DNA from 2 places in the Parageobacillus sp. VR-IP genome. Region 2 is predicted to be linked to the other one. Evidence: a T-box and tRNA genes for the amino acid it is inferred to sense, from the RefSeq annotation. Region 2 holds a T-box; the other holds one or more tRNA genes.
The links. A T-box is a leader RNA that pairs with one kind of tRNA and senses whether it is charged. The one in region 2 lies ahead of ileS (isoleucine--tRNA ligase), so its partner is inferred to be a tRNA-Ile.

Region 1: it has a tRNA-Ile gene. The T-box ahead of ileS (isoleucine--tRNA ligase) is inferred to sense a tRNA for this amino acid. The anticodon was not compared.

What each region holds. Positions count from the first base shown of each region.
Region 1 is NZ_JABVYQ010000001.1:1,117-16,945, forward strand. It holds tRNA gene HT574_RS00030 (tRNA-Lys) at 121-196, shown strand; tRNA gene HT574_RS00035 (tRNA-Leu) at 201-282, shown strand; tRNA gene HT574_RS00040 (tRNA-Gly) at 296-370, shown strand; tRNA gene HT574_RS00045 (tRNA-Leu) at 377-462, shown strand; tRNA gene HT574_RS00050 (tRNA-Arg) at 466-542, shown strand; tRNA gene HT574_RS00055 (tRNA-Pro) at 546-619, shown strand; tRNA gene HT574_RS00060 (tRNA-Ala) at 632-707, shown strand; tRNA gene HT574_RS00065 (tRNA-Met) at 734-807, shown strand; tRNA gene HT574_RS00070 (tRNA-Ile) at 817-893, shown strand; tRNA gene HT574_RS00075 (tRNA-Ser) at 909-1,001, shown strand; tRNA gene HT574_RS00080 (tRNA-Met) at 1,032-1,105, shown strand; tRNA gene HT574_RS00085 (tRNA-Asp) at 1,114-1,189, shown strand; tRNA gene HT574_RS00090 (tRNA-Thr) at 1,378-1,453, shown strand; tRNA gene HT574_RS00095 (tRNA-His) at 1,466-1,538, shown strand; tRNA gene HT574_RS00100 (tRNA-Gly) at 1,548-1,618, shown strand; tRNA gene HT574_RS00105 (tRNA-Ile) at 1,623-1,699, shown strand; tRNA gene HT574_RS00110 (tRNA-Asn) at 1,875-1,949, shown strand; tRNA gene HT574_RS00115 (tRNA-Ser) at 1,953-2,045, shown strand; tRNA gene HT574_RS00120 (tRNA-Glu) at 2,054-2,125, shown strand; gene HT574_RS00125 (B3/B4 domain-containing protein) at 2,402-3,067, opposite strand; gene queG (tRNA epoxyqueuosine(34) reductase QueG) at 3,139-4,281, shown strand; gene HT574_RS00135 (amidase domain-containing protein) at 4,339-5,205, shown strand; gene trmL (tRNA (uridine(34)/cytosine(34)/5-carboxymethylaminomethyluridine(34)-2'-O)-methyltransferase TrmL) at 5,231-5,704, shown strand; gene HT574_RS00145 (PrkA family serine protein kinase) at 6,023-7,918, shown strand; gene yhbH (sporulation protein YhbH) at 8,160-9,317, shown strand; gene HT574_RS00155 (hypothetical protein) at 9,434-10,180, opposite strand; gene HT574_RS00160 (hypothetical protein) at 10,359-10,526, opposite strand; gene HT574_RS00165 (LacI family DNA-binding transcriptional regulator) at 10,615-11,592, shown strand; gene HT574_RS00170 (response regulator) at 11,613-12,293, opposite strand; gene HT574_RS00175 (ATP-binding protein) at 12,306-13,883, opposite strand; gene HT574_RS00180 (TRAP transporter substrate-binding protein) at 13,998-15,038, shown strand; gene HT574_RS00185 (dicarboxylate/amino acid:cation symporter) at 15,191-15,829, shown strand, end outside.
Region 2 is NZ_JABVYQ010000001.1:486,803-502,631, reverse strand. It holds gene ileS (isoleucine--tRNA ligase) at 1-1,340, opposite strand, end outside; T-box leader at 1,519-1,739, opposite strand; gene HT574_RS02705 (DivIVA domain-containing protein) at 1,786-2,298, opposite strand; gene HT574_RS02700 (YlmH family RNA-binding protein) at 2,373-3,146, opposite strand; gene HT574_RS02695 (YggT family protein) at 3,197-3,466, opposite strand; gene HT574_RS02690 (cell division protein SepF) at 3,473-3,910, opposite strand; gene HT574_RS02685 (YggS family pyridoxal phosphate-dependent enzyme) at 3,923-4,600, opposite strand; gene pgeF (peptidoglycan editing factor PgeF) at 4,600-5,424, opposite strand; gene HT574_RS02675 (YlmC/YmxH family sporulation protein) at 5,529-5,771, opposite strand; gene sigG (RNA polymerase sporulation sigma factor SigG) at 5,863-6,642, opposite strand; gene sigE (RNA polymerase sporulation sigma factor SigE) at 6,761-7,480, opposite strand; gene spoIIGA (sigma-E processing peptidase SpoIIGA) at 7,531-8,457, opposite strand; gene ftsZ (cell division protein FtsZ) at 8,796-9,929, opposite strand; gene ftsA (cell division protein FtsA) at 9,956-11,227, opposite strand; gene HT574_RS02645 (small basic family protein) at 11,478-11,840, opposite strand; gene HT574_RS02640 (DUF881 domain-containing protein) at 11,842-12,561, opposite strand; gene HT574_RS02635 (DUF881 domain-containing protein) at 12,593-13,300, opposite strand; gene HT574_RS02630 (cell division protein FtsQ/DivIB) at 13,281-14,066, opposite strand; gene murB (UDP-N-acetylmuramate dehydrogenase) at 14,207-15,118, opposite strand; gene spoVE (stage V sporulation protein E) at 15,248-15,829, opposite strand, start outside.

The DNA of each region.
Region 1 (15,829 bases), 490 kb from region 2:
GAAAGCGATGAGCTAAATATCCATGAATTCGCTCCGAGTTGTCCCGACGCATCCAGCATCGTTGAATAAATTAGAAGAGGAAGGGACAACGAAAATACGGAGTGTTTTGATTCATCGCACGAGCCATTAGCTCAGTAGGTAGAGCATCTGACTTTTAATCAGAGGGTCGGAGGTTCGAGTCCTCCATGGCTCACCACCTTGCGGGTGTGGCGGAATTGGCAGACGCACCAGACTTAGGATCTGGCGCCTCACGGCGTGGGGGTTCAAGTCCCTCCACCCGCATGCTTAAGTGTACGCGGAAGTAGTTCAGTGGTAGAACACCACCTTGCCAAGGTGGGGGTCGCGGGTTCGAACCCCGTCTTCCGCTCCATCATTCGCCGGGGTGGCGGAATTGGCAGACGCACAGGACTTAAAATCCTGGGGTAGGTAACTACCGTGCCGGTTCGAGTCCGGCCCTCGGCACGTGCGCTCGTAGCTCAATTGGATAGAGCATCTGACTACGGATCAGAAGGTTAGGGGTTCGAATCCTCTCGAGCGCGCCATAACGGGAAGTAGCTCAGCTTGGTAGAGCACATGGTTTGGGACCATGGGGTCGCAGGTTCGAATCCTGTCTTCCCGATTTTGGTCATATGGGGCCTTAGCTCAGCTGGGAGAGCGCCTGCTTTGCACGCAGGAGGTCATCGGTTCGATCCCGATAGGCTCCACCATCTGGTTTAAATGATTTGTAATTCATGGCGGCGTAGCTCAGCTGGCTAGAGCGTACGGTTCATACCCGTGAGGTCGGGGGTTCGATCCCCTCCGCCGCCACATTGTAATGGACCTTTAGCTCAGCTGGTTAGAGCAGACGGCTCATAACCGTCCGGTCGTAGGTTCGAGTCCTACAAGGTCCACCATATTTTCAATTTGCTGGAGGAGTACCCAAGTCTGGCTGAAGGGGTCGGTCTTGAAAACCGAGAGGCGCCGCAAGGCGCGCGGGGGTTCGAATCCCTCCTCCTCCGCCATAGAGTTTGTCAGCTATTCCTTTTTATCGTCGCGGGGTGGAGCAGTCCGGTAGCTCGTCGGGCTCATAACCCGAAGGTCGCAGGTTCAAATCCTGCCCCCGCAATCTGTATAGGTCCCGTAGTGTAGTGGTTAACATGCCTGCCTGTCACGCAGGAGATCGCGGGTTCGAGTCCCGTCGGGACCGCCATTCCTAAAAATTAAGCAACGAAATAATTGAAGTATAGACAAATTCCCTATGCCGGCTCAGCTCAATTGGTAGAGACGAGCTTAAGCTTCTGTGAATTTGCCTCGAGTTGTCCCGACGCATCCAACATCATTGAATGGGCTAGAAGAGGAAGGGACACAAAAACTAAGCATGTATGTCATGCTTCTCGTGCCGGCTTAGCTCAATTGGTAGAGCAACTGACTTGTAATCAGTAGGTTGCGGGTTCAAGTCCTGCAGCCGGCACCAGACTAGATTGTGGCGACTATGGCGAAGTGGTTAACGCACCAGATTGTGGCTCTGGCATGCGTGGGTTCGATTCCCACTAGTCGCCCTATGATATGCGGGTGTAGTTTAGTGGTAAAACCTCAGCCTTCCAAGCTGATGTCGTGGGTTCGATTCCCATCACCCGCTTCTTGGGCCTATAGCTCAGCTGGTTAGAGCGCACGCCTGATAAGCGTGAGGTCGGTGGTTCAAGTCCACTTAGGCCCACCATTATTGCATATTATCTTATCATGAGTTAAACTATAATTAGATTCACTTTATCTTGCATTGTTTCTCGAAATAAATCCATTCCAAATTGCTTCAGCGCATTTAGCTTCTTGAGACGGCTGGTAGAGGAAGAGGCAGTAAGTATACCGAAAGACGGCTTTTTGTTAGGTTTTATTGTTCCGCAATAGCTCAGCGGTAGAGCAACCGGCTGTTAACCGGTAGGTCGTAGGTTCGAATCCTACTTGCGGAGCCATACGGAGAAGTACCCAAGTGGCTGAAGGGGACGGTTTGCTAAACCGTTAGGTCGCAGTTTTGCGGCGCGCGGGTTCAAATCCCGCCTTCTCCGCCATTGAATATGGCCCGTTGGTCAAGTGGTTAAGACACCGCCCTTTCACGGCGGTAACACGGGTTCGAATCCCGTACGGGTCATCAAAAGCACCGGAATAACTGGTGCTTTTCTTCTTTTATGCACAAAAAATATTGTTAACAGAGAAAAACGAAATTTGTCGAATTTTGCGTTTTATCGTTGCAATATCATATATTGTCTGCTATAATTAATACTGTTAGTTCCATTTGGCAAGGAAAAAAGCATAAGCTGTACGCAATGGGATTTATTATCATTACTCGCTTCATTGTCAATAACGGTTATGGGGACAACGCAGTGTTTCGTTTCTAGGAAGAACGAGGCATTGCGTTTTTATTTTTTTATGTTAATAATTGAAACGCTGCCTCTCCTCCATGAATTTGGAAAAACATGTTTTTCATTGATTCCAATATTTTTTCACACTGTTCTCGTTGCATGGAAGGCAGTAAATAGACAATTTGTATGGCGTTTTTGGTTTCTTTGGTGACAGCAGTTCGCTTGGAATCGACAATTGGACTTCCGAAAGGTCCATGCATATCTTTCGACACAAGCTTTTGGGCAAAATTAACGGGACGTCCGTTGATTGCCATATATTCGTCTTGTTCGGTTCCGATATCAATCGTAATCGGTCCCTCCAGTTTATCGAGATCATAAATACCGATTGGAATTTTATAATACAGTGAAAAGAAATTATTGACGTCAGCTGCGGAATGAATCGTTGAGATAAAACTTTTCTTCTGAATCCGCCGGTACAAACTCTCAGAGGAAGGGCGGTATCTGCTTGGATCCGTTCCGATGGTTTTAAAGATTTTGCGCCATTCCGCCAGTTCAGGAATATCGGCAATGGCAGTTTCCTGAAGGTCAAAGTAAATCGATTCTTGAAATAATTGGAGTCTTCCTTTTAGCATTTGCGGAGAATCGTCGACAACGATATGATGATAAAGGATAATTCCTAATTTAAATGAAGGGATCATTTGTTTAAGCGCTCCGGCAACAATCGCTTCCATGTATTTCTCACCTCGGATTTTTTCTTTCATTGTAGCATAGATTGCGAAATTTGAGGAAAGGAGGGATTGCGATGGATGTGATGGCACTTAAAAAGGAAATTATTGAATATAGCAAAACAATCGGAATTGATAAAATTGGCTTTGCCAGCGCAGATCCGTTTGTGGAGCTAAAGGAGCGATTACGTCGGCAGCAGGAGTTAGGATATCAATCAGGGTTTGAAGAACCGGATATTGAAAAGAGAACAAATCCTTCCCTGCTTTTGCCGGAAGCAAAATCGATCATTGCGATTGCTTTAGCATACCCGTCGAAAATGAGAAACGCTCCCCGCGGTACGAAAACGGAACGAAGGGGGATTTTCTGCCGAGCGTCATGGGGAAAGGACTATCACGATATTTTGCGTGAGCGCCTAGAGAAATTAGAAGCGTTTATTTTGGAAAAAGTGCCACAAGCCCGTGTCAAATCGATGGTAGATACTGGGGAGCTGGCGGACCGCGCCGTTGCCGAGCGCGCAGGAATCGGCTGGAGTGGTAAAAACTGCTCCATTATTACTCCTGAGTTTGGCTCTTTTGTTTATTTAGGAGAGATGATTACCAATATTCCATTTCCTCCCGATGAACCGATTGAGAGCCGCTGTGGTACGTGCACGAAGTGTATTGATGCCTGCCCAACGGGAGCGCTTGTGCAAGGTGGACAGTTAAATGCGCAGCGATGTATCTCATTGTTGACACAAACGAAAGGCTTTTTAGCCGATGAGTTTCGCGATAAAATCGGAAACCGCTTATATGGCTGTGATACGTGCCAAATGGTTTGTCCAGAAAATAAGGGGAAAGATTTTCACTTACACCCAGAGATGGAACCAGATCCGGAAGTGGCAAAGCCAAAGTTGATTCCGCTTTTGCATATCAGCAACCGCGAATTTAAAGAGAAATTCGGCCCGGTGGCGGGATCGTGGCGCGGGAAAAAACCGATTCAGCGCAACGCCATTTTAGCTTTGGCACACTATAAGGATAAAACAGCCATCCCGCATTTGTTAAAGTTATTAAAAGAAGACAGTCGTCCAGTCATTCGCGGTACAGCGGCATGGGCGCTCGGAAAAATCGGTGATACAAGTGTAATTACGGATTTACAAAAAGCGAGCCAAACAGAAAAAGACCCAGAAGTTCTTGCTGAAATAGAAAAAGGCCTGCAATTGTTGCAAGCATCGAAAGAATAGGGAAAGTTTCGCTCTTTGCCACATAAGGTAGTAACAAAAAAGAAAGTGGGGAGCGACGTGAAAAAGCAACTGCAACATTTGCTGAAAACGCAGGCGCAACTATTTGTTTCTACCAGGGACGATATGATGGAGGAAGCGGTAGAGAGAAAAAGGCAGCTGTGCGAAAAACGCGGGGCGGAAATAGTTCGTTGCACGATCCATTGCCAAGTTGTAGGCAAGCATGTAATGGAAAACGAAGCAAGGCTTTCTTATTGCGCTCATTATCAGTTTTTGATCAAGCATGGCCGTGAGATGTACGTCGAGGAGCAAATAGAGGAAAGACAGGCGTATTTTTTGGATGGAGAGTTAGTAAAAGATGAAAAGGTAAGCAAAACGGATGGGGAAATGGATTCCCCGCGTTTAGAACGCGAGATGCCAGTCGATGAGCGAATTTCCTATGAATATAATCGGGCAAAGGCGGTGCGTTATGCGGAAATATGGTGGAACAGCTATAATCCGGCGTTTCCGAAGTTTGATGTCGATTGCACTAATTTTGTATCACAATGTTTATATGCCGGCGGAGCGCCGATGACCGGATATCCGAACCGCGCTAAAGGATGGTGGTGCAAAAACAACAGTTGGAGTTATAGCTGGGCGGTGGCACATTCGTTCCGTTGGTATTTAAGTGGATCGCGCGTTGGATTGCAGACTGTGGAAGTATCATCGCCAGAACAATTGATGGCTGGGGATGTTATTTGTTATGATTTTCAAGGGAACGGCCGTTTTGACCATTCGACGATCGTCGTGGCGAAGGATAAAGATGGGATGCCGCTCGTAAACGCGCATACTACCAACAGCCGCATGCGTTACTGGTCGTACGAAGATTCTAGTGCGTACACGCCGAATATCCGTTATAAGTTTTTTCATATTATCGACCGAAAATAATGCTATCGTTTGGGGTGAAGCAATTATGCCATTACATGTCGTATTGTACCAACCAGAAATTCCAGCAAATACAGGAAACATCGCCCGCACTTGCGCGGCGACCGATACGGCACTCCATTTGATTCGTCCACTTGGCTTTTCTACAGATGATAAAATGTTAAAGCGCGCGGGGCTGGACTATTGGCCGTATGTCAATATTTCTTATTATGACTCGCTAGACGAGTTATTTGAGCAGTACCCGCACGGAGAGTTTTATTTTATCACGAAGTTTGGCAAAAAATATTATGATTCCTTTGATTTTAGCGATACCGAAAAAGACCTTTTTTTTGTGTTTGGCCGAGAAACAACGGGATTGCCAAAAGATTTGCTCGAGGCAAATATGGACCGTTGCCTGCGCATCCCAATGAACGACAAAGTCCGCTCCTTAAATTTATCGAATACGGCGGCGATTTTGGTGTATGAAGCGCTGCGCCAGCAAAAATTTAATGGTTTATCTTAATAAAAAACGACCTTCTGAAAAGGAGGTCGTTTTTTTTGGCATTAATTTTTCACGCCCGGTTTATCTTCATAACCAGCTGTAAAGATTGCGCTTAAAAAAGCGATGATCACACCTAATACAAGCAATGTACGCATCGCGATTCCCCCTTTACGAAATGATGGTTCTGTCTCCTTCATTATAGCGAATATGACAAGCCTTGTGAATGGAGGCGCGGTTGGAACAATGAGACAAAATTTTTTTTGCAACGAATGATACGGGACATCCTTGCATACATTGTAATAATCTTGCTGTTAGACATCAAGGATAAGGAGGTCCTTTATGGATATTTTAAAGAAAATTGCACAATATCGTGAAGAAGAAGAACGGTTAAGATGGGAAGGAACATTTGCGGAGTATTTAGAGATTTTGAAAGAAAAACCGTGGGTTGCTCAGTCCGCACATTCACGTGTTTATAATATGATTAAAGATGCAGGAGTAGAGGAGGTAAACGGAAGAAAACGGTATAAGTTTTTTAGTGATCACTTGTTTGGATTAGAAGAAGCGCTTGAACGCCTGGTGGAAGAATATTTCCACCCAGCGGCAAAACGTCTCGATGTACGCAAACGGATTTTGTTGTTAATGGGACCTGTTGGCGGCGGAAAATCAACGCTTGTTACATTGCTAAAACGGGGGCTAGAAGAATATTCGAAGACAGAACGGGGCGCCGTGTATGCGATTAAAGGCTGCCCGATGCATGAGGATCCGCTTCATTTAATTCCCCATCATTTACGTGACGATTTTTATAAGGAATATGGCATCCGCATTGAAGGAGAACTTTCGCCGCTGAACATGATGCGATTGGAAAAAGAATATGGCGGGCGCATTGAAGATGTAATGGTGGAGAGAATTTTCTTCTCGGAAAATAAACGCGTCGGCATTGGGACGTTCAGCCCGTCGGATCCGAAATCGCAGGATATTGCGGATCTTACAGGAAGCATCGATTTTTCCACCATTGCTGAATACGGTTCAGAATCAGATCCAAGGGCTTACCGATTTGACGGAGAGCTAAATAAAGCGAATCGCGGAATCATGGAATTCCAAGAAATGCTAAAATGTGATGAAAAGTTTCTCTGGCACTTGCTTTCTTTAACGCAGGAAGGCAATTTCAAAGCAGGACGGTTTGCGTTAATAAGCGCTGACGAATTAATTGTCGCCCATACGAACGAAACGGAATACCGCTCGTTTATCGCCAATAAAAAGAATGAAGCGCTTCATTCGCGGATTATTGTCATGCCGATTCCGTATAACTTGCGCGTTTCGGAAGAAGAACGCATTTATGAAAAAATGATTCGCGAAAGCGATGTCGCCGATGTGCATATTGCCCCGCATACGCTGCGAATTGCCGCTATGTTTACGATTTTGACAAGATTAAAAGAATCGAAACGGCCAGATGTGGATCTTATCAAGAAAATGCGCCTGTATGACGGGGAAATGATCGAAGGTTTTAATGAGGTCGATGTCGAGGAGTTGAAAAAGGAACACCCGGATGAAGGAATGAGCGGCATCGACCCACGCTACGTTATTAACCGGATTTCCGCGTGCATTATTCGCAAGGAAGTTCCATCGATTAATGCGCTCGATGTACTGCGTTCGTTAAAAGAAGGGCTTGATCAGCATCCATCTATTTCCAAAGAAGATAAAGAGCGGTATTTGAACTTTATTTCCCTTGCGCGAAAGGAATATGACGAAATCGCGAAGCAAGAAGTGCAAAAAGCATTCGTCTATTCGTATGAAGAATCAGCGAAAACACTGATGGACAATTACTTGGATAACGTAGAGGCATATTGCAATAAAACGAAGCTGCGCGACCCACTGACAGGCGAGGAAATGAATCCGGATGAAAAGCTGATGCGTTCCATTGAAGAGCAAATCGGCATTTCGGAAAATGCAAAAAAGGCATTCCGGGAAGAAATTTTGATTCGTATTTCCGCCTACGCACGGAAAGGACAAAAATTTGATTACAATTCACATGAGCGGCTGCGGGAGGCGATTCAGAAGAAATTATTTGCTGATTTAAAAGACATTGTAAAAATCACCACTTCCACCAAAACTCCGGATGAGCAGCAGTTAAAGAAAATTAATGAGGTTGTGGCACGCTTGATTGATGAATACGGTTATAATTCCACGTCTGCCAATGAACTGCTCCGCTATGTCGGCAGCCTATTAAACCGCTAGCATGCCTAAAGCCGTTAGGCATGCTTTTTTACTCTCATTTGAGCACAAACGCAGAAGAAATCAGGCTTGTCCACTTAAAATTGAGTTTGTAACTCTCGTAATAATTTGTCAATTATTTTGATTTTTTGCATAGGATAGAGTAAACAAACTGTCATTTATATAAATATGTTTTTTGACGCCAACATAAGTATATGCTGAAAAGAAAAAAGTGTGAAAATTATTTTAGATGAGGAGGGGAAAAATGAAAGGAAACTTTGTTGTATCGAAAGAAGACTGGTCCCTCCATCGGAAAGGACATGACGACCAAAAACGTCACCAGGAAAAGGTAAAGGAAGCGATTAAAAATAATTTGCCGGATTTAATTACCGAAGAAAGCATTATTATGTCAAACGGACGCGATGTGATTAAAATTCCGATCCGTTCTTTAGATGAATATAAAATTCGTTATAACTATGAGAAAAATAAACATGTCGGCCAAGGGGATGGAGACAGCCAAGTTGGCGATGTGGTGGCAAGAGAAGGAGCTGGGGAGGGACAGGGACCTGGAAAAGGGCAAGGAGCCGGTGACTTGCCTGGCCAAGACTATTATGAAGCAGAAGTATCGTTGATGGAATTGGAAGAAGCACTATTCAGCCAATTGGAGCTGCCGAATTTGCAAAGAAAAGAAGCAGACCAAAATGTTGTGCAACATATCGAATTTAATGATATTCGCCGTACTGGTTTAACGGGGAATATTGACAAAAAACGAACGATGCTCGCCGCATTTAAGAGAAATGCGATGAATGGAAATCCAAGTTTTTATCCGATTTATCGCGAAGATTTAAGATTTAGAACGTGGAATGAAGTAGTCAAGCCAGAGTCAAAAGCCGTGGTACTGGCCATGATGGATACGAGCGGTTCTATGGGATTATGGGAAAAATATATGGCTCGCAGTTTCTTCTTTTGGATGACACGTTTTTTACGTACAAAATATGAAACGGTGGAAATCGCCTTTATTGCTCATCATACGGAGGCAAAAGTAGTTTCCGAAGATGAATTTTTCACCAAAGGGGAAAGCGGCGGCACGATTTGTTCCTCTGCCTATCGAAAAGCGTTGGAGCTAATTGAAACGCAATATTCACCATCGCGCTATAATATTTATCCGTTCCACTTCTCTGACGGCGATAACTTGACATCGGACAATGCTCGCTGCGTGAAGCTTGTTCAAGAACTAATGAAAGTGTCGAACATGTTTGGATATGGAGAAGTCAATCAATACAATCGCCATTCTACACTGATGTCCGCTTACAAAAATATTAAAGATGAAAAGTTCCGTTATTACATTTTAAAACAAAAGTCTGATGTGTTTCATGCGATGAAAACATTTTTTCGGAAAGAAGAAAATAAGGCATACGTATAACCCTTTGTTTCAAATAGGGTTTTTTTTTTGTTTGCTGACATAAGAAAAGGTCCCGTTTGCGTGCAGAAACAGGACCAATTTTCTTCTTCAAATGGATAGATGTTGAAGAAAGTATTCTAATTGGAGGAGCTGACAGATTCATTCGGGTCTGCCGCTTCTTTGTCCAGCTTTGCCGAATCCGTTTTTCGTATCGTTTCAATCATTGCTAAAATAGGAGCAAGCTCTTCCTTATCTTTTGGCGTTTGAATTATCACCAGCATAGGAACAGGGCTGCTTGTACCGATGACATGAACCGTCATGTTTTCCGAGTGTGCGGTATACCAAGCGGCTCCTTTCAATGATTCTGGAAGATTTGTGCTGTCCTGGCGAACAGCGTCGGAAGACACTGCTTGTGCGTGTTCTTCAGCTAGTTTCCCATAATCTGTTCCGTTTCCTTCCACATGAAGGAGGCGGATTCTGACGAAGCTGTTATCGTGCAGCAACACATCGGAATGAGGCTCTTCGGCATCAAGATTCCAGCCTTTTAGTACATATAAGGAAAAACCTTGGTTGTCGCTTGTTTTTAAAGAAGCAGTTTCTTTCACTTCTTTTCCATCGGCCATATAAGATAATTGAATTTCGGAAGGACGCGTTTCTTGTTGTTTGTTTTCTTCTGCGCTAGTGGTGCCGTTTTCTGAGACGCCGCTCGAAGGTTGCGATGCCTCTGATTGCCCTATATGATCCGATTGCGTCGTTTCCGTTTGGTTTGTGTCGTTATTAGAAGAATTCGGTTGTTTTCCTCCGTTTGTTTCTTTCGTTCCGCACCCTGAAACCAGAGCGATGACCATGATGGCAGTTATCAATGGCTTCCAAGCTAATTGCATCACCATTCCTCCTTAAGTTTATACATTTTATTATATCAGTTGAAACATGAAGGAGAAATGTTTCGATGATAAATGTTTTTGTTACAATAGTTACTGGACGATTAGCAGCGTAAAGGGAGAACATGTTTGTGGCAAGAAATAATTTTTGAAAAGTCATGATCTCCCAACATCACTTCTTTTATTTCATACGTCTGTCAATCGTTTTTTGCGAAGTTCTACCGTTGCATGAACGGTCGTTTTTATGATAATCTTCCCGCTTTGCTTGGGGATTGGCTTCTAAAGCTATATAAGCTCCAATCCATTCAACTGCACATAGAAACAAAATCAACAATATTCCGCTTATCATCGATTTATTCCTCCTTTATGTTGTTTGAGGATACAATAATGTATGAAACGCGTTTCAATGCAATAGTTTTTTGAAAAAAGGTGATACGATGGCAAATATCCGTGAAATCGCCAAAGAAGCAGGGGTCTCCGTGGCAACGGTGTCAAGGGTGCTAAACGGCTATCCTTACGTGCGAGAAGAGAAAAGAAATGCGGTATGGGAAGCGGTAGAAAAATTAAATTACACGAAAAACATTAATGCAGTTCATTTAGCAAAAGGAAAAACGTCGATTATCGGGGTCATGCTTCCCTACGTGAATCACCCGTATTTCGGCGCCATATTGGAAGGGATATCAAAAGAGGCGCTTCGTCACCGGTACCACCTTTTGCTATTTCAAACGAATTACGATGTGGAAAAGGAATTAGAAGCATTGGAAATGATACGAATGAAACAAGTCGACGGGCTTATTATTTGTTCGCATGTGGCGGGCTGGGACGTAATCGAGGCGTACAAGGAAAATGGGCCAATCGTGTTATGCGAGGATGTTGGAGATAAAGATTTTTTATCTGTCTATATTGACCATTATGAAGCGTTTGCTAAGGCGTTGCGCTATTTAATTCGGAAAGGGCATCGGCACATCGGTTATTGCATCGGAAGAACGACAGGAACAAATAGCAAAGCGCGGGAAACGGCCTATTATGACACGCTGCGGCAAATTGGTGTTGAACCGCGAAAAGAGTGGATTTTTGACCATTGTTTATACGTCGAAGACGGAAAGCGGGTGATCCATCAATGGATGGATCTGTCCGAAAAGCCGAGCGCGCTGCTTGTATCGAGCGATCAAGTGGCGGCGGGCATCGTGTTGTGGGGGAGAAAAGAAGGGGTAAAGATCCCTGACGATCTTGCGATTGTCAGTTTCGATAATCACCCGATTTCAGAACCGCTGCAAATTACGACGATGGAGCTGCCGCTTGCGCTGATGGGAACGAAGGCCTTTCGTCTTATCTATCATTACATCGAAACGGGGAATATCGTGAAGAAAAAGGAAAAACTGCCTGTTCGTTTCATGGAACGCTCATCGGTATAAGAACATGGCAGCTGTTTTCCTTATATGTGTTTCATCATGTACCGGTTTACCGGGCGCCCGATTCCGCCGTATTGAACGTCGAGAGTGACTTCCCCTTTCTTTTCTAAGTATTCTAAATAGCGGCGGGCAGTTACCCGGGCGATACCGACCCCTTCGGCAACTTCTTCGGCGGAAACGGGGCTTGCCTGTTTCCGGAGATAATGTACGATTTTTTGCAATGTCACTTCGTTTAATCCTTTTGGTAGCCCGTCATGCGACAATGTTTGCTGTTCCGGCGTTTGCAAAAGAGCATCTAGCTCTTTTTGTGTTAGCGTTTCTTTTTCGGCTAACGTTTGGCGAAATGCATGGTAATTTTCGAGAGCCTGTTTAAGGCGTTCAAATTTAAAGGGTTTCATAATGTAATCAAACGCGCCGTTTTGCAGTACACGGCGTACGGTATCGATGTCGCTTGCTGCGGTGATGGCGATGACATCGACTTCATACCCTTTTGAGCGAATTTCTTTTAATGTTTCCAAGCCGTCCTGCTCGGGCATATAAATATCGATAATGACTAAATCGGGATGAAGTTCGCGGATCAGTTGTATTCCTTCGATCCCGTTTCCGGCAACGCCGATTACTGTAAATCCTTCTACTTGTTCGATGAACTGGCGGTTCACCTCCTGTACCATCGGATCGTCTTCAATGAGCAGTACGCGGTACAATCTTCTCCCTCCTTACATGTCAAAAGTAATCGTAAATATTGTTCCTTTTCCTTTTTCCGACTTTACATCCATATGCCCTTTTCCTTTTTCCACAATGTGCTTGACTAAGTACAAACCGATGCCTCGTCCATTTTTGCCTTTGGTGGAGAACCCCTCCTCGAAAATGCGGTCGAGATGCTCCGGATCAATGCCTTGGCCGTTGTCTTCCACCGAGAGAGAACAAATTTCCTCATTTTGCTCGATGCTTACATATATTTCTTTTTCCCGATCCGTAATGCCTTGAAAGGAGTCAAAAGCGTTTTCAATCAAATTTCCAAGAATGACGACGAAATCATGATGGTCCAATGTAGGCGGAAAAGCATGCAGACGACTATGACGGTCGATAATCACATGAATGCCCAGCTCTTTGCCGCGGCGGACTTTACTCAGAAGCAGACCGGAAATGCTTTCGTCTTTAATATGTTTGCTTAAAAAACGGGTTAACCCTTTTTGTTCTTCCGTCACTTGAAAGACGTATTCAAGCGCTTTTTCTTGGTGTCCTAATTGAATTAATCCGGCGATCGTATGAAGTTTATTCATATATTCATGATTTTGCACACGCAAAGCGCTGACGAAAGCTTTAACACCTGTCAGCTCTTCGGCTAGCTTCTTTATCTCTGTGCGATCTTGGAAAATAGCGATGGCACCGACGATTTTGCCATTGACTTTAATTGGAATGCGATTGCTCCAAATCGTCAAGTTTCCTATCTGCAATTCTTTATTATAAATAGGCTGGTTAATTTCTAATATTTCCGGCAGATGCGTGTCAGGAATAACAGAACGAATCGGTTTGCCGATCACATCACCTTTAACGCCGAGCATCTGTTTTGCCCGGTTATTAAAAATAGTGATTTTTTCATCACTGTCAATCGCAATGACCCCTTCGTGCATCGCGTTAAAGGCTTCGGTACGTTCGACAAGCAGTTTGGCAATTTCATGAGGCTCAAGCTGAAACATTTGCCGTTTAATATGGGAAGCAAGCAGCCAAGCCCCGATTCCGCCGATGAGTAAAGAAAGACTTATGGCAATCAAAATTTCTTCTTTTAAAGCATCGATCACTTCGAAAAAAGTTGGCAATCGATATGCCGCGATAACGACGCCGATTTGTTGGTGATCTTGGTTCATAATTGGAACGAATGCACGAATGACAGTGCCGATTTCGCCGTGCGCTTTCGAAGTGTAAGTATGTTCCGCAAAGGCCGGGCCTTCATCGACGCCGCGGGAAACACGCCCAATCATGGATGGGACCGGATGGGAAAGGCGAATTTTATTCATATCAAGAACAACAATGTAGTCGGCGTTATGAATAATGCGAACACGTTCGACAATGATGTTGATGGAAGATCGTTCTTTTTGGGTTCCGACAATATGTGATTTGATTTCAGGAAGCTCGGATACCGTCCGTGCCGTCAACAATGCCCGCTGCCGCAATTCCTCTTCTTTTGTGTGAAAAAAGTCGCCGATGACAAACATTCCGCTTAACAATAAGGAGAAGCTAACGATAAAAAAAATTAAGATGGTGATTTTCCAGCGAATGGATAGCCGATGCATCACAACGAATACCTCGTCTTCATGGAAAATAATATAATTTTGTTGATTATTTTAGCATTTTTCGACAATATGATAAAATTTGATTAAAAAACTTATTCATAAATGGTGTGGAATATGAAAAAGCAATGGTGGGTGTCATCTCTTGTTTTGCTTATTTGTTTAGGATGTGCAGCGTTTTTACTAAAACAGCATTTTCGCAATGAAAATATGGTATATGATGATGAGCAACAAGGGCTAAAAAAGCAAATTGTTATCTATTTTAGCCATGTAGTAGCGGAAAATACGCCAAAAGGATTGGCGGCGCAAAAGTTTGCCGATCTTGTCGAAAAAAAAACAAATGGCCGTGTAAAAGTAGAAGTATTTTCGAACGGTTCTTTATATTCCGATGGCGAGGAAATGGACGCACTATTGCATGGTGACGTGCAAATGATTGCGCCGACGTTTTCCAAAGTGACGGAATTAATTCCTGAATGGCAAGTATTAGATTTACCCTATCTATTTCAAGACTACCACGATGTGGAGCGGACGTTTACAGGAAGTGTAGGCAAACAGCTTTTAGCGATGTTAGATTCAAAAGGAATTAAGGGATTGGCGTTGTGGAGCAACGGTTTTAAACAAATGACGAGCACAACTCGTTTGCTGGTCCGCCCTGATGATTTTCGCGGATTGCGCTTTCGTATTATGCCAAGCGAAGTGATTGAAGAGCAATTTCGCTTGCTGGGCGGCGAACCGATTGTCGTTTCGTTTGATCATGTATATCGTTCCTTAGAAAAGCATGAATTTGATGGACAGGAAAATACGATTTCTAATATTTACTCGAAAGGCTTTTACAAATTTCAGCCATATATAACGATCAGCAACCACGGATATCTTGGCTATGCGGTGATGATGAACAAATCGTTTTGGGAGAGTTTGCCGAGAGATATCCAGCAAAAAATAACGGAAGCGATTCAGGAAACAACCATGTGGAATCTACAGCAATCGAAAAATCAAAATGAACAGGAATTAGAAGAAATAAAGCAAAACGAAAATATTCATATTTATGAACTATCTGAAGAAGAAAAAAAGCGATGGGAACAGAAATTTGCGCCTTTGTATGACCAGTTTGCAAAAGAGTTTGGCGACAAACTGCTGCGCGAAATCAAACAAAGATAAAACAGAAAGCGACCTTAAAATAAGGCCTTTTTTTCTTTGCAAGACCAAAAAGAACAAAAAGACCATTATTAACATAATATTTTTATTTTCTGAACATTGCGGTAACATGGTGATTGAAAGCGTTATCAGGACAACGAAAGGAGAGGGGAGAAATGCGGAGCAAGTTTAAAAGCTTAACCGTGCAAGTAATTATTGGAATTATATTAGGAATTATCGTTGGTTTTTTATTTCCTGAATTTGGCTCGAAATTGAAAGTGCTTGCCGATGCATTTATTAAGTTAATCAAAATGGTGATTGCACCGATTATTTTTTTCACGGTTGTGATTGGAATTGGAAACATGGGAGATTTGAAAAAAGTTGGCCGCATCGGCGGAAAAGCGCTTATTTACTTTGAAATTGTTACTACATTTGCCTTAGCAATCGGAATTATTGTCGTTAATTTGGTCAAACCAGGGGTAGGGTTTAATACTGATGCCGTAAAAGGCGGCGATGTGTCGCAATATACGAAACAGGCAGAAGAAGTAAATCACGGTGTCATTGAGTTTTTACTTAGCATTATTCCAGATAATGTTGTTGGGGCGCTTGCGAAAGGCGAATTGCTGCCGATTTTATTTTTTGCCGTGTTATTCGGACTTGCTGCGGCAGGGTTAGGAGAAAAAGCAAAGCCGGTTATTACATTATTTGAACGTTTGGCGGACATTTTCTTCGGTGTTGTGAATATGATCATGAAAGTATCGCCAATTGCTGCGTTTGGTGCGATGGCGTATACGATTGGCACGTTTGGAATCGGT
Region 2 (15,829 bases):
CCGCGATCGCGGATCATATTATGGATGCGGATTTCACCCCATTCCGGAATCCATTTTGTTTCTTTAATGGCTTGGAGCAATTCACCGCGGATTTTATCAATGGATGCAAACCACTGTGTTGTCGCTCGGAAAATCGTCGGTTGTTTCGTACGCCAGTCGTGCGGATACGAGTGCGTAATAAACCCAAGCTTTAACAGCGCACCGACTTCCTCTAATTTTTGTGTAATCGCTTTGTTTGCCTCATCGTAAAACATTCCTTCAAAGCCTGGCGCTTCGCTCGTCATATAGCCGCGCTCATCAACCGGGCAGAGCACGCCGAGACCGTATTTTTGCCCAACGATAAAGTCGTCTTCCCCATGTCCAGGCGCGGTGTGGACGCAGCCCGTACCGGCGTCTGTCGTTACATGTTCCCCGCAGACGATTAAAGAATCGCGGTCATAAAACGGATGTTTGGCCACGACGTACTCTAAATCTTTGCCTTTGATCGTTTTTACCACATTCCACTCATCCCAGCCGATTTCTTTGGCAACTGCCTCTAGCAATGCGGCGGCAACAACGTATTTTTGGCCGTTCGTTTCCACGACTTGATAGGCCAAATCCGGATGAACCGCGATCGCCAAGTTGGCTGGGATCGTCCATGGCGTCGTCGTCCAGATCACAATTTTTTCGTCTCCATCCAATACGCCTTTTCCATCTTTGACCGGAAACGCGACATAAATCGATGGTGAACGTTTGTCCTTATACTCAATTTCTGCTTCCGCCAATGCCGATTCGCTTGACGGAGACCAATAAACCGGCTTTAAGCCCTTATAAATCAGCCCTTTTTTCGCCATTTCGCCAAACACTTTAATTTGCTGTGCTTCATATTCCGGTTTCAGCGTAATATATGGGTTTTCCCAGTCGCCGCGCACGCCAAGGCGCTTAAATTGCTTGCGCTGGTTATCGATTTGTTCGTAGGCGTATTGCTCGCAAAGCTTGCGGAATTCCGCAACGCTCATCGATTTGCGGTCGACGCCTTTTTTCGCAAGCGCCGTTTCAATCGGCAGGCCATGCGTATCCCAGCCCGGAACATATGGTGCACAATAGCCGCTCATTGATTTATAGCGGACGATAATATCTTTTAAAATTTTATTTAAAGCATGCCCCATATGAATATCGCCGTTGGCATACGGCGGGCCGTCATGAAGCACAAACAGCGGTCGGCCTTTTGTCCGCTCCTGCACTTTGCGGTAAATGTCCATTTCTTCCCATTTCTTTTGCATTTCCGGCTCTCGTTTTGGCAAATTGCCGCGCATCGGAAAGTCGGTCTGCGGCATTAACAGCGTTTCTTTATAATCCATATTCATTCCTCCTTGTATCGTATGATCTATCATCCATGTCGAAAAGGCATTGCCATATGTTCGTGACAGAAGCAGATAATGACGCTTTTTCCACGGCTCCCCGCCATGGCGGTAAAAGAGCGCCTTTTTTATCAGAAAAGCGGTCGTATCGCAAAATAGAAAAAACCGCCCTCTCCCAAAAAGGGACGAGAACGGTCTCGCGGTACCACCCTTATTGACTATGTATCACATAGCCCACTTTGCATTCGTAACGTGAATGACGCGCCATGGCCTACTTCTTTTCCGTTCGGCATGGAACTCCAGGGTGATCTTCACTCTTTCGCTTATGCCGGGCTTCCACCATCCCCAGCTCGCTGTAATAAGCGGTGAAAGAGCTACTGTCCCTTTCATCGTCAGTACATATGTCCGTTTTATTGGATATTATATGCGAAAAAATCAGCTGCCGTCAAGATTGCGACAGCTCTTCTTTTTTTTCTGCATCCACTTCCGGTACTTTAAATTCCATTAAATCGTCCCAGTCGCTGCTATTTAGCATTTCAAGCTGTGCTTCGACCAGCATGCGGAAACGGGTGCGAAGCACTCTCGACTGCCGCTTTAAATCTTCAATTTCCATCACGATTTTCCGCGACTTCGCCAGCGCCTCGCTAATGATGCGCTCCGCGTTTTTCTCCGCCTCTTTAATGATGAGCTTCGCTTCTCTTTCCGCGTTGCGCTTTATTTCTTCCGCCGTTTCTTGGGCGACGAGAATCGATTTGTTCAATGTTTCCTCTATATTTGTGAAGTGATTGAGCTTTTCCGTCAATTCCGTTACCTTTTCTTCCAGCTGCTTTTTTTCGCGAATCACCATTTCGTAGTCTTTAATCACTTGATCAAGAAACTCATTAACTTCATCTTCATTATAGCCGCGAAACCCACGGCTAAATTCTTTATTATGAATATCTAATGGCGTTAAAGGCACAATGGCCACCTCCGTTTGCATAGTTCCTTTCCTTATCATTCGACATTGCTCTATAAATTCCTGCCATTATTCGATTATTTTTGCAGGCCGATGCGGATAAGCCACTTTTCTTTTTTTGTCTTTCCCTCAATGTCCATGATTTTACAGCGGCCAAATCCGCGCGCCGAAAGAACATCTCCTTGCCTGCATTCAAAATGCGACTGCTCGATTACTTTCCAATTGACTTTGACAAGCCCGTTTTCAATAGCGGATTGCATTTTCTGCCGCGAGACGTGAAAAGCTTGGGACAAGATCGCGTCTAACCGCAATGACGAAACGGTAATCAGCGCCTCTTGCCACGTTTCTTCCAGCATCAGGATGTCTGAAAGAGGTTTTTGTTCTAACGAAACTGTCGCATTGCCGATTGCATGCAAATGAAGACGGACATACTCCGCTACCTCGTTTGCCGCAAGAAATTGTATTTGTTCCTCTTTGCACAAAATATCGCCAAATTTTCCACGCCTTAAACCAAGCGACATCAGCGCCCCTAACACTTGCCGATGCTCCAAGCTGACAAATTTGCTCGGATAATGGACTTCAAATAAGGCAATTTCATAATCTTCTTCTCTCGGCTGAAAATACGGCGGGTACAGAAGCGCCCGCTTCCGCTCCACCAACGGGGCGCCGCCGAAAAAGGAAACGCGGACTTCGTCATCGCGGCCGATGACGCTTTCGACAATCTGCTGCTCGCGCGGATCTAAAAAATCGGTGAGCTTAGGAGCGTACTGCCGTTTGACCGCTTCTTGCCACTCAAGCACCTGGTCAATAAAATGATGCTCCTCCTTGCGAAAATGCTGATATATTTCCATTGGTTCACTCCTTAATTTTCATGAAGAAAGGAACCCGCTTATGGATTCCCCTACACTAAATTTAACATATAAAACAAGGCATGCAGCCCCCTTGTCGCAAATTCCAGCACCAAAAAAGCGACGATCGGCGACACATCAATCATCCCAATCGGCGGGATAATACGGCGAAACGGCTCTAAATACGGCTCGCAAATCACCGCTAGCATCTGCCCGATTTTCGTGTCGCGGGCGTTTGGAAACCACGACATCAAAATATAAATAATAAGCGCATACGAATAAATTTGAATCAATGTTGTCAAAAACCAAAGCAAGCTGTCCATAAACGGCTACCACCTCTTTATTGTTCTATCGTCCTCGCTATCAATCGAAATCGAGCCGCTGACATCGACGTTGTCTGGCGTGCATAAAAAAATTTTCGTGCCGACTTGCTGAATATCGCCGCCAATCGCGTATACCGTGCCGCTTAAAAAGTCGACGATTCGTTTCGCCTGCTCGTGCTGAATCCGCTGTAAATTGACAATCACCGCGCGCCGGTTTTTTAAATGATCGGCGATTTCCTGCGCCTCCGCGTATGCCCGCGGCTCAATTAATATGACTTTCGATGACTTTTGCACGCTTTGCAAGCTTACGACATTCGCTTTTGCATTTCCCTTTGCAGGCGGATGCGCTTCTTCCACTTCCCCATATTCCTCTTCATATTCTTCTTCATACTCCTCATAGTCTTCCTCTAAAAAATAATCTTTGAATTTTTTTATTAAACCCATCGGTTTCACCTCCTAAAATTGTTTGCCGACTAGCGCTGTGCCAAGCCGAATGAATGTTGCCCCTTCCTCGATGGCAATCACATAATCATTGGACATTCCCATCGACAATTCCGTGCATGGTACATTGGCAATCTGTAATGCTTGTACATTTTCTTGCAACAATTTTAATCGACGGAAACACGCCCGCAATACCGCTTCGTCATCGGTATAAGGCGCCATCGTCATTAAGCCAACCACTTGAATATGGGAAAAATCGTGCAGCTGCTCAATAAAAGGAATGACTTCGTCCACGGCTAGTCCATGTTTCGTTGCTTCGCCGGAAACATTTACTTGCACAAAGCATTTTACCGGCTTTGTCGCCCGCTTTTCAATTTCTTTCGCCAGCGACATGCGATCCAGCGAATGAATATAGTCGACTTTATCAATGATATTTTTTACTTTTCGCGACTGCAGGGTGCCGATAAAATGCCATGTCGCTTTGTCTCCCAACACGCTATATTTTTGCAGCAGTCCATCGTCGCGGTTTTCGCCTAAATCGGTAATGCCGGCTTCTAGCGCCTCGCGCGCCCGCTCTACACTTACATATTTCGTCACAGCGACGATGCGAATGTCGGCAGGGTCGCGTCCGGCGCGCTGGCATGCTGCTTCAATATTTTCGCGAATTATGGCTAAATTGTCGCGAACCGTCATCATTTTTCCTCCTTCCTGCCGATAAACGCCATCATCCTCCCCGTTTTGCCTTGATCGCGGCGATGGGAGAAAAACAAATGATCGGCACAGCTTGTGCAGTATGAAGAAACGTAAATATGGTCTTTACGGATGCCTGCCTTCATTAGCAGCATTTGATTCAATGCTTTTAAATCAAGCGCATATTGACCAGGGCTTACTTGCCGATACGGAAGCGGCTGTTCTCCCTGTAAAACGCGATCCACATGCACAATTACGCGGTCATCGACTACATAGCAGCAAGCACCAATCGAAGGACCGATCGCCACATAGACGTCAGCAAGCGGAATATGCTCTCGCTCCTGCCAAAGCCGGACCATTTCTCCAGCAATATTCTTTACCGTTCCTTTCCATCCGGCATGAGCAAGCCCGATCATGCCATGTTTTGGCGCAATAAAATAAAGCGGTACGCAGTCGGCAAAGCATAAAGCAATCAGCACTCCTGCTTCGTCTGTATATAAACCATCCGTACCCGCTATGGCGGATGAATAATCTGCCGCTCCTCTTCCGTTTTGGCTAGCTTTAACCTTTTCAATGCGGGCGCCATGTATTTGCTCGCAACAGATCCATCGCTCAAGCGGAAATTGCAACAAATCCGCCAAACGCTGGCGGTTGCGGACAACGACAGCACGGTCGTCGCCGACATGCAGTCCTAAATTGAATGTCGCAAACGCACCGCTGCTCATCCCACCGTGTTTTGTCGTAAAGCCAGCCGTTACTTCGGTGAACGGATACGACGGCTGCAGTAACAGCAGCTCCTTGTCTACTTGTTGAAAAATGTCAGACATATTCGCCAACCTCATGCTTTTTTTGTTGATTTTTATCACTTTTTTTCCTATTTTATCATAGTTTGCTTAAACGTGATAACCATTATTTATCATTTAATCCGTTTCTACTCGCTGTCGTTCAAACGGACTAAAATAACGTCCGCACCAATTTTTACGATATTTTGCCACGGGATGACAACTGCTTCTTCGCGTCCGAATAACCCGAGCACTTTTCCTGCCCCTAAAATGATTAATGAGCGTATTTTTCCTGTCTCTAAATCGATATCGATATCACCAATATTTCCCAACTTTTTGCCGTTTGCCACATTGACAATGTCTTTCGATTGAAATTCGGAAATTCTCATCATTGTAAAATCCCCCGCTTTCTCCTCTTATTCATAACTATATGAATGTATATAGCGGCTTATGTAAAAAAGAAAAGAGCTGAACGAACAGCTCTTATACTTGAATGTTTTTATTCATTTGTCGAATCGCCGCTTTTTCTAACCGCGAAACTTGTGCCTGGGAAATTCCGATTTCTTCAGCAACTTCCATTTGCGTTTTTCCTTGAAAAAAGCGTTTGCGAATAATCATTTTTTCTCTTTCGTTAAGGCGCCGCAGCCCTTCTTTTAGCGCAATTTCTTCGATCCATTGGCTGTCGCGGTTACGTTCGTCGCTTAATTGGTCCATTACGTAAATCGGGTCGCCGCCATCATTATAAATCGGTTCAAATAAGGAAACAGGGTCTTGAATTGCATCGAGCGCAAACACCACTTCTTCATGTGGAACACCAAGTTCTTTGGCAATTTCTTCTGTCGTCGGTTCTTTCGCCGTCTCACTCATCAGCCTTTCGCGCACTTGCAGTGCTTTATAGGCGATATCACGAAGCGAGCGGGAGACGCGGATCGGATTGTTATCGCGTAAATATCGGCGAATCTCGCCGATGATCATCGGCACTGCATAGGTGGAAAATTTTACATTTTGGCTTAAATCAAAGTTATCAATCGATTTCATAAGTCCGATGCAACCGACTTGGAATAAATCGTCGACAAACTCCCCACGGTTATTAAACCGCTGAATAACGCTTAACACCAGCCGCAAATTACCATTCACTAATTTTTCCCTTGCCTCCAAATCCCCTTCATGCATCCGTTTAAACAGTTCACGCATTTCTTCGTTTTTTAGTACTGGTAGCTTTGATGTATCTACTCCGCAAATCTCAACTTTGTTTCTTGCCAAGTTGTTCCCTCCTATCAGGAGATGCTAAGTCGTCAGTTTTCAGTATCTCCTGTGGAAGGAAAAATATGCACGCCTGTCCATACGTAAAAAAGCGGCGATCAAACGAATCGCCGCCGTTTTACATCATCTTGTTGAATTCTTTGCGAAGCCGCTTAATAATCCGCTTTTCTAACCGCGATATGTAAGATTGGGATATGCCAAGCAAATCGGCAACGTCCTTTTGCGTTTTTTCTTCTCCGCCTGAAAGTCCAAAACGAAGTTCCATAATCTGCTTTTCGCGATCGCTAAGCTGACGCAGTGCATTAAATAAAAGACGCCGATCCACATCTGCTTCCAAATCTTTTGTAATTACATCGTCTTCCGTGCCGAGCACATCCGACAACAGCAATTCATTGCCATCCCAATCGATGTTTAACGGTTCATCAAATGATACTTCGGCGCGGACTTTATTATTGCGCCGCAAATACATTAATATCTCATTTTCAATGCAGCGGGACGCATAGGTGGCCAATTTAATTTTTTTCTCCGGATTAAATGTATTTACCGCTTTAATCAGTCCGATCGTCCCGATGCTAATTAAATCTTCAATATTAATTCCTGTATTTTCAAACTTACGCGCAATATAGACAACAAGACGTAAATTGCGCTCAATAAGGAGCGATCTTGCCGTTTCGTCTCCGGCAGAAAGCTTTTCGATCAACCTTTCTTCCTCTTCTTTTGTCAATGGCGGCGGAAGCGCCTCACTGCCGCCGATATAATATATTTCATCCGTTTTAATTCCTAACTTCGCCAATAGCTTATAGAAAAAATACGTGATGCGAAGTTTCCACGTTTTCATGAAAATCCCCCTTCTAAATTAATAAAAAGTGAGTATGATATAGTAACGAATTATGAAGCAGTAAGCTTCCTTCCTGTTTGCACCATTTTCGGATGAATAATGCACTCATATTCCCCATCTGTGGACAATTTTGTTTCGTTTAATCCAACGAGCCCTTTTTCGACTTCAAGCCATTGCCTTTCATAGAAAATCATAATGCGGTCCGGTTTCACTGCAATTAAAAATTGCTGTTCGCTTCCGACAACCCGGTACGGGATGATGCGCAGCCGATGCATCCACTTTTCAAATACGGGATGATGGTACCAATCCATCGATGTTTCCAGCCGAAGCTGCTGCACTAATTCCTCTGGCAACACTTCCTTGATTTTCTCCTTCTCCACGATCATAACCGGTATTTTCGATATAGGATCGTATAGCTGATTGCCGCTATCAATCAATCCTTTTACTGAAAGCGGCTTGCCGTCAAACACAATAACGACGTCCACAATATGTTCGAAGCGCAGCTTCTTTTCGCGAATTCCATCGATGCGGGCGCGGGAAAACAACCACAATACCGGGAATCCAACTAAAACAAACATCCAGCTGACCGGATCACCGACACCGAGTGAATAGGTTGTCAGCATGCCGCGGTGAATATCAATTTCCCGTTGTAAAAAATAATGCACAGCTACCATACCGCCGCCGACAGTAAAGGTGGCAAAGTAAAACGCAAATAAATTTTCCAAAAAATACCTCATGCGCTTAAATCCAAAAGCAGCGAAAACGATCAAAAACGAAACGAATACCTTTATGACAGGATGCTGGGCATATACAGAAAACGGAGTAAACATGATGACGACGAGCAAGGAGCCAATAAACGCCCCGGCAAGCACCCGCCACCACACGACATCCCGTTTTAGCATAATTGCCGTCAGCCAAAGCAGCAGACTGTCAAAGCACAAATTTAGCAGCCAGATGACATCTAAATAAACGGCCAACCAAATAGCCTCCTTCTTCTTTTACCAAAACAATCAGTTTCTGAAAATAGTATATAGTACATCTTATTGGAAAGTCTGTCAATTTATGATGATGAAAAACAGGAATTTTTGTCAAAGAACCGAGAAAAAAGATGCTTCCATATGAACAGGAACACATGCATCCGTGGCGGCAGAATCGCAGTGCCGCAAACCAGCCAAACGCAACCGCATCGATGACAAAGGAAACAGTTTTTGCGGTGAACTTGCTTGGAGAAGGATTATTTTTGCAAAAAAATAGACAAGCGACAATGCAGAAAAAAAGAAACGAGCATGAACGTTTAGTTCATGCTCGTTCCCGTTTAACGGCGGCGATTGCGATTGCGCAGAAACGCAGGAATATCCAGCGGATCTTCGACTTGCGCCGAGCGCAATGCCGCATAATCTTGCGTCGCTTCTTCGCGTTTTTCCCGTTTCGGCACAGGGGTTACTTTCGGAATGGTGCCGATTCCAACCCGCGATGGACGCGGCTGCGAAGCGACATTTTCATTAAATCCGGTCGCAATGACCGTTACGATAATTTCATCTTTTAAGTTTTCATTAATGACCGAACCGAAAATCATATTCACCTCTTGATCGGCTGCCGTTGCAACGATATCAGCGGCTTCTTGCACTTCATAAAGGCTTAAATTCGTTCCGCCAGTAATGTTCATCAATACGCCTTGGGCGCCGTCAATCGATGTCTCTAACAGCGGGCTCGAAATCGCTTTTTTCGCCGCTTCCGCCGCCCGGTTTTCGCCGCTGGCAATCCCGATGCCCATCAGCGCCGAGCCTTTATTGGACATTATCGTTTTTACATCAGCAAAGTCCAAGTTAATCAGGCCCGGCACGGCGATTAAATCAGAGATGCCCTGCACCCCTTGGCGCAGAACGTTATCGGCTTCGCGGAATGCCTCCAACATCGGCGTGTTTTTATCAACGATTTCTAAGAGGCGGTCGTTCGGAATGACAATCAGCGTATCGACAGCTTCCTTCATCGCTGCGATTCCGCTGGCTGCCTGTGTCGCCCGCTTCCGTCCCTCGAATGTAAACGGACGGGTAACCACCCCAACGGTCAGTGCGCCTAATTCACGAGCGATTTGGGCAATGACCGGGGCAGCTCCGGTTCCTGTTCCTCCGCCCATTCCGGCTGTCACAAACACCATATCGGCGCCTTTCAGCGCTTCTTCAATTTGCTCCTTGCTTTCTTCCGCTGCTTTTTTCCCTACCTCCGGGTTTGCACCTGCGCCTAAACCTCGCGTTAATTTCGCTCCAATTTGCAGCTTTGTTGGTGCTTTCGATAAATTTAACGCCTGTGCGTCTGTATTGACCGCAATAAACTCCACACCTTGTACACCATGTTCAATCATCCGATTGACGGCGTTGTTGCCGCCACCGCCAACCCCAATCACCTTAATCGTTGCCATCTGATCAATCGTAGTGTCAAACTCCAACATGACTAAATCCTCCCAAATTTCAATCTCTATTCAAAGAAAGATCCGAAAAACTTCTTCACTTTTTTCCCAAAGTTTTCTTCCCTCTTTTTTGGCTTCGGCTGCTGCTTTTGCGGATGTCGCTCTATCGGCTCCGCCACCGTGGCGGCAACCGGAACCGATTTTCCTTGCAGCATCGCCTGCCGATAAGCATACTTAATTAATCCGACTCCTGTCGTATATTGTGGGTCGCGCACGCCTATATAATCAGGCATGGCAATGCGCACGCTGGTTTCTAACACGACATGAGCCAATTCCAATATACCCGGCATGTTGGCGACGCCGCCTGTAAGCACATAGCCGCCAGGCAGGTCGCGAAATCCAAGCTTACGAATTTCATGCTGAACCATTTGAAAAATTTCTTCCAATCTTGCCTCGATGATATCGGCAACTTCCAATTGGCTAAACTGCTGATGCTGATCAGTCCCGATAATCGGTACACTAAACACTTCTTCTTCCGAAGCATGGTTATAAAAAGCATGTCCATGCTTTAATTTAATCCTTTCTGCATCTTCCGTCGATATTCGGAGTCCGATCGCCAAATCTTTTGTAATATGATCGCCTCCTACTGGCAAAACGGAAGTGGCTTGCAAAAATCCTTGTTCAAAAACGGCGATTGTCGTGGAACCACCGCCGATATCAACCAATGCGACTCCCAGATTTTTTTCATCATTGGACAAAGCAAGGGAACCAGCAGCCAGCGATTGCAAGCAAATATCGCTTATTTCTAAACCAGCTCGTTCCACACAGCGGAGTAAGTTATGTAAAATCGTTTTCGCTCCGGTAATAATCGTTCCTTCCATTTCGAGACGGACGCCGAGCATGCCGCGCGGATCATTGATTCCATCCAATCCGTCAACGATAAACTGCCTCGGAATAACGCCAATAATTTCCCGATCTGGAGGAATCGATACGACTTGCGCGGCATCCATCACGCGAGCAACATCTTCATCAGTAATTTCGCGGTTTTCGCTGGAAACGGCAACGATGCCATGGCAGTCTTGCAGCTGAACATGATTGCCTGTCACGCCGACAATCACGCGGTGAATCGTTAAACCAACCATCCGTTCCGCTTGCTCTACCGCGCGTTTGATCGATTGTACCGTTTTATCTATATCAACAATAGATCCTTTTTTGAGCCCTTCCGATTTTACATTCCCTACCCCAATAATGTTAATGGAATCGTTCAGCATTTCTCCAATGATAACTTTCACGCTCGATGTACCAATGTCAATGCTAACGACGATCTCATTGCTGCTCATCTTTTGGTACCTGCCTACTAAAATCGTATATATACCGCCTTGCCGTCTTTTCTTCCTGTTTTCGCGGTCAATTACGTATTTTAGTAAGCAGTGACACCTCCTTTTAAGCTGAATTTATGCGCCCCAATAGCTATGAATCTTTCAATCTATAACAGTTCCATTATGAACCATTGGCAGTGATGAAAAGGCAATGACATGATTTTTTACTCCATATAATTCAACATGTTAAGAAACTTTCCCTTTTTTCTAATCAACTTTTTTCACGGTTTTGCCGTCTTTCCATCCATTCGGTAAGCAAGAGGCGGCGGATGACGGCGATATTTTGAAAAAGACGCACTCCAAATGCAAATACGGCTGCTAAATACAAGTCTACACCAAGATGAACACCAAGGAAAGTTAAAGTTGTTGCTAAAATAATATTAAAAAAGAACCCTGTTATAAATACTATTTCGTCATATGTTTGCTGTAAATGGGCGCGAAGCCCACCAATTAATGTATCAAATGCAGCCAAAATTGCAATGGACAAATAATTGGAATATTCGTCGGGAACACGCAAATCCGCTAAAAATCCAACGGTGAAACCAACCAATAAGCCGATGAGCGGAAGCCACATGCTATTTCTCCTCCTTTTCGGCTTTTACCGTTTCCATATATTTCGCATTCCATTTTTCATCAGACGGCGGGATGACGACCGATGTCAATGGCTTCGAGATCGTAAGCTGCAAATTTTCCACAATAAAATCGTCGCGGATGGTCGATACGGTTAGACGGTTGTACAACATGTCGGCATCATCGGCGATCACCTTTACTTCAATGGGAAGCGAAGAAATTTTGCGGTCTCCGATTTGCGTCACGCCGTTGACATCGCGAACCGCCGTTGTGTTGGTAATCCGCTCGTCGGCAATGGCAATTTCTTTCGCACCGTACTTATTTAGTTCATTTATCAGCCGCTGTAACAGTTCGGGCGATACCATTTCCGTAATTGGGCCGACATAATGGTCGGGATAAAACGATTCAATCGTCAGCACGACGCCTGGCCCTTTCGCTTCCGTCAAACCGGCTTCCTGTTCCAATTCCCTTACCGTTTCATGCAAAACCGCTTCTCGATTTGAGCGTTGCTTTTGCTTATAGTCCCGTAATTTGTTCTCATAGTCTTCCAACTCAAGCAGAAGCTGCTGTTGCAGCTGTTGTTCTTTTTTTAAATCGGCGCGCAATTCCCAAATATCGCGCGTATCGCGAACTTTCGGATGCGATGTTGTCTGCAGCCCAGCAGCGAGCATCAAGCCAAAAATCGTCGTAATACAAGTGAAATAGATCGTTTTCTTGCGCTCCAATCACCTTCACCATTCTTTCTATACAGGCAATTTATGGACGATGAACCGGAAAAATAGGATCAAGTACAATTTCTTCTTTCCTATCAATCTTCACCGTGATGTTATCTTGCACAAGCTGGTCTGTTATCCCACCGGCAATATTCAAAGCGGAAATAAGGACGTCTGGATTGCCGATCGCCGAAATAATAAAAGGCGCTGCATGCTGCGTGCCGTCCACTTCAATGACAGGACCGTTGCAAACAATATACGAACGATGGGAAATCCGCTGCCCATTAATGGCGATGGCTTCTGCCCCAGAAATAAGAAGCTCGTGAATCACTTTAAAAACATGCTGTTCATGAACGATGTAGTCAGTCGCACTTTGCTCCGAAGGGATATAGGATGCATCCGATAGTGTGACTTCAATTCCCTTTCCTTTTACTTTCGACTCTCCAACATACATGCGCAGCTTTTCCGCCTGTTTGGCCAAATTCGTATGCGCTTTTTGTTGATTGGCCAACGCATTTTCCATTTCGGTAACTTCGTTTTGTTTTTGCACTAACTCGTTTTTTAGTTTTCGGTTTTCCTTTTGAATTTGGATCAGCTGCTGACGATACTCATATTCTTTTTGCCATTGTCGGTCCGTGACGTTTCGCTTCGCCGCTTCCTTTTTTGCATACTGATACGAAAACGCGAGCATCATCCCAAATATAAAACAGATAAAAGAAAGGATGACACGATTATTTTTCGGTTTCTTCATTGTCATCCTCCTTTTTCGGTGGTTCATAAGGGGTAAAATAATTGCTTACTTCTAGATGGATAACCCCTTTTACTTTAGGATCCAATTGTTGCACGATAGCTGGGTATAACGACATTTTCTTGGCAAAATTGTGGATGCTCGCGCTCACTTCATAACCGTCGTTCATATAAACGGTAACATGATCACGATGATCGTCATTTGGCGTATAATGAATTTCCGAAATGGCGTTTAATACTGATGGGGAAAGTTGCGCCAATTGCCCTGTCATTTCTTGTATATCTTCTCCTTTTCTCCAGTTCACTAAAATTGGCGCATCACTTGGCGCAGTTTTCGATGTGTGTTTTTTTAAGATGTAACCATTTTCTAAAATAGGGAAAAATTTTTGCCTATCATAAATATAAGCGACTCTCCGTCGTTCATTCACGCGAATGATGATGGTATTCGGAAAACGTTTTTCCAACGAGGCGTTCTTCACTTCCGGGTGCTTCTCAACGTTTTGTTTTATTTCGTCCTCTTTTACTTTCCAAAAGCTTGTCCGCTTCGTTATACCGCTTAAGGCAATGATTTGCTCCGCCGGGAGATGATCGTTTCCCTTTACTTCAATATGCTGGACATTGCTTAATGGAGACTGGAAATAAAGCACGCATAAGATGAAAAGAAAAAAGAAAGAGATATACATGATTAAACGGCGATTAGCTTTTTGCCGCCGCCGCTCTTTTAGCTTCGGTACCCGTTCCTCAAGAACAACCACTTTCCCTTTTTCCAAAATGATTCACCGCTTTCCGACATAAGCTTGAAAGCACAGTTGTTATAAAAACAAACGGCATACACGGATGCCGTTTTTGCACACAAAGGAAAAACTCGCTTTCATTATATCATAATATCTTAAAATAGAGAGCTAGATTTTTACAATTTTCGTCCAATAATCTCCACCTCTGTTTGCAAATGAATCCCATATCGTTCATAAACGACTGTTTTCACAAATTGAATTAAGTCGAGCACATCTTTTGCTGTTGCTGCCCCTGTATTGACAATAAAGTTGGCATGCTGCTCGGAAATTTTCGCTCCGCCGATTGCATATCCTTTTAAGCCGGCTTCCTCGATCAGTTTTCCAGCATACTGCGGCAGCGGGTTGCGGAAAATGCTGCCGGCACACGGCTTATCCCAAGGCTGTGTTTCTCGGCGGTAATCTTTATTTTTCCGCATTTTCTCCATAATTTCTTCGCGATTTCCAGATGTAAGCTGAAGCTCGACGGCAAGACAAATCCCACGCCTTTTTGTCTGCAGCACAGAAGTGCGGTAGGCAAATTCCATTTCCTCCTTGGTTAGCCATTCAATTGTTCCATCCGAAAATAAAATGAGCGCTCTCTTTACAATCTGCGACATATCCGAACCGTGCGCCCCCGCGTTCATATAAACAGCTCCTCCGACGGAACCGGGAATGCCGCCGGCAAATTCCAAACCGGATAATCCTTGTTTACTCATGAGCGTAGCGAGGCGCACTAATGAATATCCTCCGCCGACCGTCACCGTTTCCCCATCGACATGCAATTCATCGAACCCTTCGCCTATTTTAATGACTGCCCCTTCGACTCCTGCATCGGAAACGAGCAAATTCGAACCGCGGCCGATCGCGCGCCACGGCACTTCATGCTGTTGAATAATCGCCATCGCTTTCTTAAGGCTTTCTACGCTGTCCGGCTCTATAAATACGTCGGCCGGGCCGCCGACTTTCATCGTCGTATGGTTCGCTAACGGTTCCATCTCCTTTACTTTTCCAATGTGCGCGCTTAACAGCTCTTTTACCATCGCCTTCATCACTGCCATCTCCTTTCCTAACCGCCTATGTATATACGTATGCGCGGCATATAACAAAAGCGCCCGTTTCTGCATATAAACAAAATGAGAGGGTGCCTCCCTGCATTAGAGAGATACCCTTTTTCCCTGTCAATACCTTGCGTGTTTGCTAATGTTTAATAACACGCCAATCGCCATTAGCATCAGCGTCAGAGATGAACCGCCGTAGCTTAAAAACGGCAGCGTAATCCCCGTTACCGGCATCAAGCCTGTAACGACGCCAATGTTAATCATTACTTGAATCGCCACCATGGAAATAATGCCGATCGCCAAAAAGCTTCCGTATAAATCCGGAGCTCCAAGCGCAATGCGGACTCCGCGCCAAAGCAACAGGCTAAACAGCAGTAATACAAGCGATCCGCCGATAAAGCCAAGCTCTTCCGCTAAAATTGCAAAAATAAAATCTGTTTGCGGCTCCGGCAAATAAAAAAACTTTTGCCGGCTTTGCCCTAATCCTAAACCGAATAAGCCGCCAGGACCGATCGCATAGAGCGATTGAATGATTTGAAACCCGCTGCCAAGCGGATCTTCCCACGGATTCAAAAACGACGTAATTCGCTTAATGCGGTATGGCGCTGACAAAATAAGCGCAGCAAAGCCTGCCAGTCCGAGCACCCCTAGCCCGATAAAATGGCTGATGCGCGCGCCGGCGACAAAAATCATCGCGATACA